3 regions of the Romboutsia lituseburensis genome follow, and region 3 is predicted to be linked to each of the others. Evidence: riboswitches for the same ligand, from Rfam matches in the RefSeq annotation. Region 3 holds a riboswitch; each other region holds the start of a gene.
The links. Region 3 has a riboswitch for cyclic di-GMP ahead of NWE74_RS16215 (flagellar basal body protein). Riboswitches for the same ligand answer to the same signal wherever they lie in the genome.
Positions count from the first base shown of each region.

Region 1: linked by a shared signal. The riboswitch ahead of NWE74_RS00565 (methyl-accepting chemotaxis protein) and the one ahead of NWE74_RS16215 (flagellar basal body protein) in region 3 are both predicted to bind cyclic di-GMP.
Region 2: linked by a shared signal. The riboswitch ahead of NWE74_RS17065 (response regulator transcription factor) and the one ahead of NWE74_RS16215 (flagellar basal body protein) in region 3 are both predicted to bind cyclic di-GMP.

Region 1 is NZ_JANQBQ010000001.1:110,325-113,543, forward strand. Features, by position in the region: gene NWE74_RS00555 (SDR family oxidoreductase) at 1-57, shown strand, start outside; gene NWE74_RS00560 (SDR family NAD(P)-dependent oxidoreductase) at 217-948, shown strand; cyclic di-GMP riboswitch class I at 1,097-1,172, shown strand; gene NWE74_RS00565 (methyl-accepting chemotaxis protein) at 1,405-3,219, shown strand, end outside.
Region 2 is NZ_JANQBQ010000001.1:3,530,636-3,533,854, reverse strand. Features, by position in the region: gene NWE74_RS17070 (LytR/AlgR family response regulator transcription factor) at 70-783, shown strand; gene NWE74_RS17065 (response regulator transcription factor) at 878-1,483, opposite strand; cyclic di-GMP riboswitch class II at 1,507-1,591, opposite strand; gene NWE74_RS17060 (response regulator transcription factor) at 2,227-2,832, opposite strand; cyclic di-GMP riboswitch class II at 2,856-2,940, opposite strand.
Region 3 is NZ_JANQBQ010000001.1:3,366,627-3,369,845, forward strand. Features, by position in the region: gene NWE74_RS16210 (hypothetical protein) at 1-517, shown strand, start outside; cyclic di-GMP riboswitch class I at 754-839, shown strand; gene NWE74_RS16215 (flagellar basal body protein) at 1,291-1,614, shown strand; gene flgC (flagellar basal body rod protein FlgC) at 1,619-2,023, shown strand; gene fliE (flagellar hook-basal body complex protein FliE) at 2,042-2,365, shown strand; gene fliF (flagellar basal-body MS-ring/collar protein FliF) at 2,388-3,219, shown strand, end outside.

The sequences.
Region 1 (3,219 bases), 3.3 Mb from region 3:
CCACAAGATATTTGTATAAGAGAAATTGTTATAGCAAAAACTAAGCAAGCTGATTAATACGATACATTAAAACTTTAATTAAAATATTTAATAAAAAAATATATAGCCTACAAATTACTAAATGATAAATATATTTTAGTCGATTTGTAGGCTATAATACTTATATATTCAAATATAAAAGAGCTAAATATAAAAAGTTAAGGAGAATCTAAAACTATGTACAAAGGTAAAATAGTATTTGTAACAGGAGCTGCAAATGGATTAGGAAATGCTATAGCAAAAGAATATGCAAAGTTAAATGCATTTGTAATAGCAATAGATATAGTAGATACAAAATTTCACGAGAACAATATAGATTTTTATAAAGCTGACTTAAAAAGTGAAGATCAAATAAAAAATGTATTTAAAGATGTTGTAAAAAAATATGGATCAGTACATGTACTAATAAACAATGGAGCTATAAGTAAGTTTAATAAATCTATATTTGATATAGAATTAAGTGAATTTGATGAAGTTATAGCAGTAAACCTTAGAGGTAGCTTTATATGTTCAAAAGAATTTATAAAAGCAAACAAAGGTGAGGACTATGGAAGAATAATAAATATAGCATCAACGAGATTTAATCAAAATGAAGCTGGATGGGAAGCTTACGGTGCATCAAAAGGAGGACTAGTGTCATTAACTAATACAATGGCTGTATCTTTATCAGAAACACCTGTAACAGTTAATGCAATTAGTCCTGGATGGATTAAAGTGGATGATTATGAATTATCAGATTTAGATAAAAAACAGCATCCATCTGGAAGAGTGGGTACACCAAAAGATATTGTTAATGCTTGCTTGTTTTTGACAAGTAAAGATAACGATTTTATAAATGGAACAAATCTTATTATTGATGGTGGAATGACTAAGAAAATGATATACATGGATGATAAATGGAATTTATAATAAAAAATATATAACTATTTTATAAAAATATTATAAATACTGAATATTTTATACTAAAATCAAAAATAACTTCATAATATTACATATTTTTATAAATATTTACAAAATTTAATTTCTATGTTAATATATGCTGAGTATTCTATTATAAAAATTGAATAGGCAAAGCCGGAGTGATCTGGTGACGCAAAGCTATAGGGACTTTTTTAAGTTAGCCAGTTGCATAAATTATCTTTTAAAAAAAGAGTGTAAACTTATAAAAAGAGTGTAAGCGGGCTTAGGTTTATGCTCTTTTATTTTTTTGCAAAATGCATGGTGTCTAACTATTAAAATAATTAGTGAAGGGGAGGTTTATTTATACAAATATATTTAAAGGTAACTAAGCTTATTTGTGGGAAAAACTGTTAATAAAATGACAAATAAAAGAAAATGTAAAAGAATATAAAGGAGAAAGTACGAATGAAATTTCAATTCAAACTAAAAAGTAAGGATAATCATAAAGATAAAAGTATAAAGACTCAACTTACTTTAATAATAGTATGTTTTGCAGTTATTAGTTGTGTATTTTTAGGGTCAATAACAAGCTTTTTAACTTATAAAAGCTCTGAAGAAATTTTATCAAAAACAGTTGTAGAGACTACTAAACAAGTCTCTGAAAATGCAGCAGCTAAAATAAAAAATGTTCAAAATGCAGCGATTCAAACAGGTATTATGCAAAAAATATCAGATCCTAATGTAAGTATTGAAGAAAAACAAAAAATTATAACAAATCAAGAGAAATTATATGGATTAGCATTAGGTCAAATTATAGATGCAAATGGGAAAGATATCTTTAGTGGAAAGGACTATTCAGAGAGAGATTATTTTAAAATTTCTATGAGTGGTAAAGAATACTTAAGTAGTCCAGTTATAAGTAAAGTAACAGGAGATTTAACTCTAGTAGTTTCGGCACCTATTTGGAAAGATGGAATACAAGGAAGTGAAATAGTTGGAGTTGTATCATTTGACCCACCTAAGGAACTTTTAAATGATATAGTAAAAGGTATACAAGTAAGTGAAAATAGTTATGCATACCTTATAGATAGTGAAGGTACTGTAATTGGTCATAAAGATGAAAGTCGTATAGGGGTAGCAAACTCTATAAAAGAGGCTCAGACAGATGAAAGTCAAGTGCCTTTTGCAGAAGCTGACAAAAAGCTTATATCAGGACAAACAGGATATACAACAGCTAAGTTTAATGGACAAAGTTGGGTATTAGGATATGCACCTGTAAGCAATAGCAACGGATGGGGTATAGGTGTAATGGCGAATGCAAAAGATTTTATGAGTTCAACATATCGCTCAATGATAATAACTGCAATAACGACAGTTGTATTTACAATAATCGCATTTGCGGTAGCTATAATATTCTCTAATAAAATAGGAAATCCATTAAAATCATGTAGTGAAAGATTAAAATCATTAGCAGAAGGTGATCTAAACTCAGATACTATTGAGCTAGATGCTAATAATGAAATTGGTTTAGTAGCAGATGCCACTACTAATATTGTAGAAGATTTAAGAAGCATGATAAATGAACTTACGTACATATTAACAGAAGTTAGCAATGGAAACTTAGATGTTGAAGTAGATAATGAACATTTAAATGAGCTATTTAGAAATGATTTTGCTCCTATACTATTAGCAGTAAATAAAATTGTAGAAGGCCTAAATGATACTTTATCTCAAATAAATATAGCAGGAGAACAAGTTTCAGTAGGTTCTGATCAAGTAGCAGAAGGGGCACAATTATTATCTCAAGGAGCGACAGAACAAGCTAGTTCAGTTCAAGAACTTTCAGCAACAATAAATGAAGTTTCAATGCAAATAAAGCAAACTGCACAAAATGCAGAAAGAGCAAAACAAATTTCTATACAATCAAGTGCAGCTACAGAAAAAGGTAAAAAGCAAATGCAAGAGATGATTGCAGCTATGAATGAAATAAGCAATACATCTAATCAAATAGGTAATATAATAAAGAATATAGATGATATAGCATTCCAAACAAACATATTAGCATTAAATGCAGCAGTAGAAGCAGCTCGTGCTGGTGAAGCTGGTAAAGGATTTGCTGTTGTAGCAGATGAAGTAAGAAACTTAGCGGCAAAGTCTGCTCAAAGTGCAAAGGATACAGCAGAGTTAATTGAAAAGTCACTTTTAGCAATCGAAAATGGAAGTGGAATTGTTTCTGAAACTGCAAAATCTCTTGAAGAAGTTGTTTCTGGGGCACAAAAA
Region 2 (3,219 bases), 160 kb from region 3:
CTTGAGATTCTAAATAAATATTGTTTTATGCTATAATTTTATATATAAATCTAGCGAGGAGTGTTTAATTTGCGTATTGCAATATGTGATGATTGTAAAGATGACTTAAAACATTTGACTAATCTTATTAATAAATACAGCTTGCTAAATACTTTAAATGTGGAAATTATGCAATATGAATGTGAAGAAAGTTTATTTAATGATTTAGAAAAAGATTATTTTGAAATTATTTTTCTAGATATTTATATAGATAAATCACTTGGAATCGATGTAGCAAAAAAAATAAGAGAAATAGATAATAACTGTTTAATTATTTTTACTACAATTAGTCCCAATTATGCTTTAGATGCTTACTCTGTCCATGCTATTGACTATTTGCTAAAGCCAATTGATTTTGACATATTTGAAAAAACACTTAATAGATGTGTTAATTTCTTTCCAGATTCATTTAAGTTTATTCAAGTTTTGTCAAATAGACTTATGATAAAAATTCCTCAGAAAAACATTATATTTATTGAAGTATTTAATAAGTATTGTTTAATACATACAACTGATGGTGTGATAAAAACGTATATGTCTTTATCTAAACTTGAAACATTGATTGAGAGTAATGTATTTTTAAGATGTCATAAAAGCTATATGATTAATATGAAACATATAGAACAGATTTTAGAAAATGATTTTTTATTAAAAAATGGCACAAAAATTCCTATTAGCCAAGATAAAAAGCTTGTATTTAAGCAAGAATATATTGATTATCTATTCAAAGTAACTAGAAGTTAAATATATTTTTTAATGGCGTATAGACTTGTAGACACTATAAATTACTATGGTAATAGTGCCTACATTTTTTTATGCTTAATTTTTATAGTTATTATTAAAAGCCTACAATACCTTTATCGTAGGCATATAAAGCTGCTTGCATTCTATCCTTTAAGTTTAATTTAGCAAATATATTACTTGTATGTTTTTTTACTGTATGCTCGGTTATATATAGCTCTTTTGATATTTCTATATTTGTTTTTCCTTTTGCTATACAAATTAATATTTCTTGCTCCCTCTTTGTTAGTTCAGATATAGTTTCTGTATCTCCATGAGATATATAATTTTCTATTAAATCCGCATCATAATATTTTTTACCCTTGTCTAATTGCTTAACTGCATATCCTATATCTTCTGAGTCTATATTTGCTAGTATATACCCATCTATACCTATTTTCATGCAGTGCGCAAATAATGTCCTATCTTCATAAAAATCTAGCACCATAACCTTTGAATTACACTCATTTTTAACTTTCTCTAGCTCATATAAATACTTTTTATTATTTTTATTTAAGTCCACTATTATTAAGTCATAATGTTCTTTATATATATCTGTATACAAATGACTTTCTTTTATGCTAGCTACGCACGATTCAGCTGATATAATTTCGACTATACCTCTTCTTATAATTAAAGATTCAGATATTATAATAGCTTTCATATTTTTCCCCCCAACAAATATTAAAGTTATTTAGCCGGTTGCACTACTGGCTCTGTATACCTCTAAGTGCCCAAATACAAGATATACTTCATAGCTTCTAAATACTTACTCTTTTCCTATATTTAACTACTCCTACAAAATAACTTATGCACTTATTATATATCCTAATATTACTATTCATAATCAGTACACAGCGGTATTATGCCTACTACCAAAGTATAATCCGTTCTACTTTTCTGTATATATACCGACCTTTTTTTCATTAAATATAATTTGAAAATGTATAATTTTTAATAAGTTTGTATATACATTTTTCTAGTTTTTTAGTGTTTGTACTATTAGCTACTTTATCTTTAGTTGACAAAAAACATATCTTTTATATAACTAGGAATGTTTTTATACTTATTTGATTTGATTTGATTTTATATATTTCTTTTTATTAATTAATAAAAAGTCTTGCACACAATTAAAAAATAAAGCTTAAATTATGTTATTATCTCTATATATTAAATATATATATTTTTCACAAAAAAAAACTTTAAATTCTATAAAACGTCATTTAATGGTGTAAACACCTTAAGCAACGTATAAAATCATTGGCACTATGAGCAAAATGATCTTTTCAATAAAATTTCGGTTAATTCAAATATATAGATTATATATAAATTTAAAATATTATAACTATCTTAGACATAAAAAAGCTAACTTAAATATATATTTAAACTAGCTTTGATGTTTATTATTTAAAATTGTACAAGTCCTTTATTATATGCATATAACGCTGCCTGCATTCTATCTTTTAAGTTAAGTTTAGCAAATATGTTACTAGTATGCTTTTTAACAGTATGCTCTGTTATATATAATTCCTTTGATATTTCTATATTTGTTTTTCCTTTTGCTATATATATTAATACTTCTTGCTCTCTTTTAGTTAATTCTTCTATATCTTCATTTTCACCTTTGAATATATAATTTTCTATAAGTTCTGCATCATAGTATTTTTTGCCTCTATATAATTGTTTCACTGCATATCCTATATCTTCTGAGTCTATATTTGCTAATATATACCCATCTATACCTGATTTCATACATTTTGAAAATAGCGTTCTATCTTCATAAAAATCTAGCACCATAACCTTTGTATTTGTAGTTTTCTTTAAATGCTCCAGGTCATATAAGTACTGCTTATTATTCTTATTTAGATCTATAAGTATTAAGTCATAATCTTCCTTATATATATCTGTATATAAATGACTTTCTTTTATACTACTTATATATTTTTCTTCTGATAAAATTTGTACGATTCCTCTTCTTATTATTAATGATTCTGAAATTACAATAACTTGCATATTACCCCCTACTTAAATATATCAAGTTATTTAGCCGGTTGCACTACTAGCTCCGTATACCTCTAAGTGCCCAGATACAAGGTATACTTCTTCACTTCTAAATACTTCTTTATTCTTTTGTTTATAAATTATAATTCTTATTATTTTTATTAATATTATTCCAATTACTAACTATTTACACTATATAGTATACATTTTTATTAATTATTAGTAATCATAAATTGTAAGTAATTTTAGGTATACTAAAGTATAATTCAACCACTTTATATCTACACTTTTCTTTTTCATACTCGATAATTCGATTTTATTCTATCATTTTTATTTTTTATAATTATTATTATCATTTTTTTTTATTTTTAATTTTAATAAAAATTTTATACTTTACTA
Region 3 (3,219 bases):
TAACAGAATAAAAATGAAATCAAAGGTAATAAATAGTGACCAAAGACGATTACAGGATAAAATGACACTAATTCAATCCCAAGAAGTACATATAGAAGAAGTAGAGAAAACTTTAAACTATGCAAAATCAAAATATCATCAAGAAAATAACAATTTAAATAAAGAATCTAGAAATATAAAAATTAAAATAAAGCAATTAACTAAAAAAGCAAAAGAATTAGAAAGTAAATCTGAGTCCAATCAAAATCAAAAAGATCAGTATATAGAGGATAAAGAACAAATCATATCATTAATAAATGATACACTTAATAAGATAAAAAAAGTAAAACAAAATCTTTCTCATCAAAAAACAAAGCTTATATCATTAGAAGAATATCTCAAAAAAAGTGAATCAAAGTTAGATAATACTAAAGACCAAATAGATTACATAAAAGAAGAAATAATATTAAATCCTTTAGATTTTATATTTATAGAAGGTAACATGGAAACTGGTTTAATTATAAACATACTAATTTAAAATATTTAAACAAAAATAAACTTTATTTTATAAAGCTAATTACAATATATAAATTAAAAAATATACCATGGATTTATATAAAAATATTTTTAGGTATTAGTATGGGAAAAAATACATGAAAAAAAAAGAAAATCAGCATAAAACCTTGATAAAAGTCGAAATATATTATACTATAGTAGTAGGAAAAGTTTACACTGTAGTATGAGAAAAAAGTGTGAGTAATTATGATTAAATAAAAATTTAATAGGCAAACCTAGAGAAATTTAGGGACGCAAAACTATAGGGGCTAAGGTTTTTAAAACTATGCCAGCCAGCTGCCGAAGAGTTAATAAACTTTTTGTTATCATTGCTGATAAAAAATTTACACTCTTTAATAAGAGTATTTTTTTATGTAAAAAAACACAAAAATAAAATTATAAAGTCTAAAAAAATTACATTGTTTTAATAAGAAACTTTATCGTTTGAAATGAATTGTATAAAAATACAAATAGATGTCGAAGAGTGTCGAAAAATAACGAACGAAAAAGGTCAGAAATATCGTAAAATGTAGAATAAGTTTTAAAAAAAGTGTATAATGTTGTGTAGTGGAAATAAAACAAAAAATAAACAATATTAGACAATTTTATAGACATATAAAAGAAAGAATGGAATTGGATTTTATAACTTTGTTTAGTTTGTATTTAGAAAGTTAGCGATGTTTAAAATTACTAAGTAATTCAAACTACTCTTTTGGGTAGTTTTTTTAAATTAGATTGAATAAAAGGAGGTTGATTATGAACATATATGGATTAATGAAAATGGGCTTAGATGCAACTGAGCTAAGAGGTAGAGTTATTGCAAATAATATAACAAATATAAATACACCAGGATACAAAAGAAAATATGTTACATTTGAAGATACTTTAAAAGGTAAGATGGACAATGCTAAGATAGAAGTTAAAACAGATGAAGGGTCTATAATGAGAGAAGATAAGAATAATGTTGACTTAGAAAATGAAAAAGTTAATCAAGCTGCTACAACTCTTCAGTATAATGCATTAGTTAGTTTAACTAATACTAAAATAGCAATGACAAAAAGTGTAATATCAGGGAGGTAATTAAATGAGTGTTTTTAGCGGTATGAGAATTAGCGCAAGTGGTTTATCGGCTGAAAGAATGAGAATGGATGTTATATCATCTAATGTAGCTAATGTAAAAACAACTAGAACAGAAGAGGGTGGAGCATATAGACGTAAAGTAGCTAGTTTTGAGGAAAATTATGATGAAAAACTAGGTATGTTAGGGGTTAAGACAGTAGCAATAGAAGAAGATAAATCTCCACTTAGAAAACTATATGAGCCTAATCATCCGGATGCGGATGAACAAGGTTACGTAGAGTATCCTAATGTAGATTTATTAGTTGAAATGTCAGATTTAATATCTGCATCTAGAGCTTACGAATCAAATATAGATACATTAAATGCTCAAAAAGGTATGATATCGAAAGCTTTAGAAATAGGAAGATAATTTTAAAGAGGTGATGGTATGCAAGCTATAAATAGTATAGGGATGAACTCAGATATATTTGCAAATAGTATAAAAAATAATCCTATAACTGCTGAAAAAACAGTGGAAGAAAAAAGTTCTAAATTAAAATTTGATGATGTTATAAAAGAGGCTGTAAATAAAGTTAATGACAGTCAAGTTAATGCAAATAACAGTATAGAAAGTCTTATAAAAGGTGAGGACATAACAATGCATGATGTTATGTTATCTGTACAAGAATCTCAAATGTCAATGCAACTTATGCTAGAAGTTAGAAATAAATTATTTGATGCTTATCAAGAGCTCAATAGAGTACAATTGTAGTCTATTAACAAGGAGTAAATAGATGAATGTAAAAGAAATTACACAAAATATAAAAGACTTTATAACAACAAAAGCAGGTCAATTTAAAGAACTTAAAAAAACTAAAAAAATCGCAATAATAATAGGTGTTATAGCTGTTATCCTAGCAGGAGGATTTGGAATAAAATATGCTAATGATAGTAAATATAAAGTACTTTTCTCTGGGTTAGATGCTAACGATGCGACAGCTATTACAAAAGAACTTGAAAATAAAAAGGTTGAAACTAAAATAGAAGGGAATAGCATTTATGTTCCTAAAGATCAAGTTGATAAATTAAGACTTGAATTATCTAATAATATCAAAAATGGTTCAGCGGGATTTGAAATAATGGATGAAGGCTCATCTTTTGGGCTTACAGATGAAGAATTCCAAATAAAAAAACAAAGAATGATCCAAGGGGAAATTGAAAAAACAATAAAAACTTTCCCGCAAGTGGCAGATGCGAGAGTACATATAAACAAAGGTGAAGAATCTGTATTTGCTAAAGAAAGTATTCCTGGATCAGCTGCAGTATCTATAAGTCTAAAACCAGGAGCATCTTTAGAACCGAATCAAATAAGATCAATAATGTCATTAGTTTCAGCAAGTAATATGAATATACCTAAGCAAAATGTTGAAGTAATAGATCAAAATATGAATTTATTATCGGAAGGATTGTTTGATGAAGATGGAAAAATAAACTCTTCAAAATCAAATGGAATAGATATTGCAAGGAAATCAGAAAAAGAATTAAATAAAGATTTAGAAAGATCTATAGTTAGCTTACTTGAACCGATATTTGGAGAAGGGAAAGTTAAAGCGACTGTAAATGCAG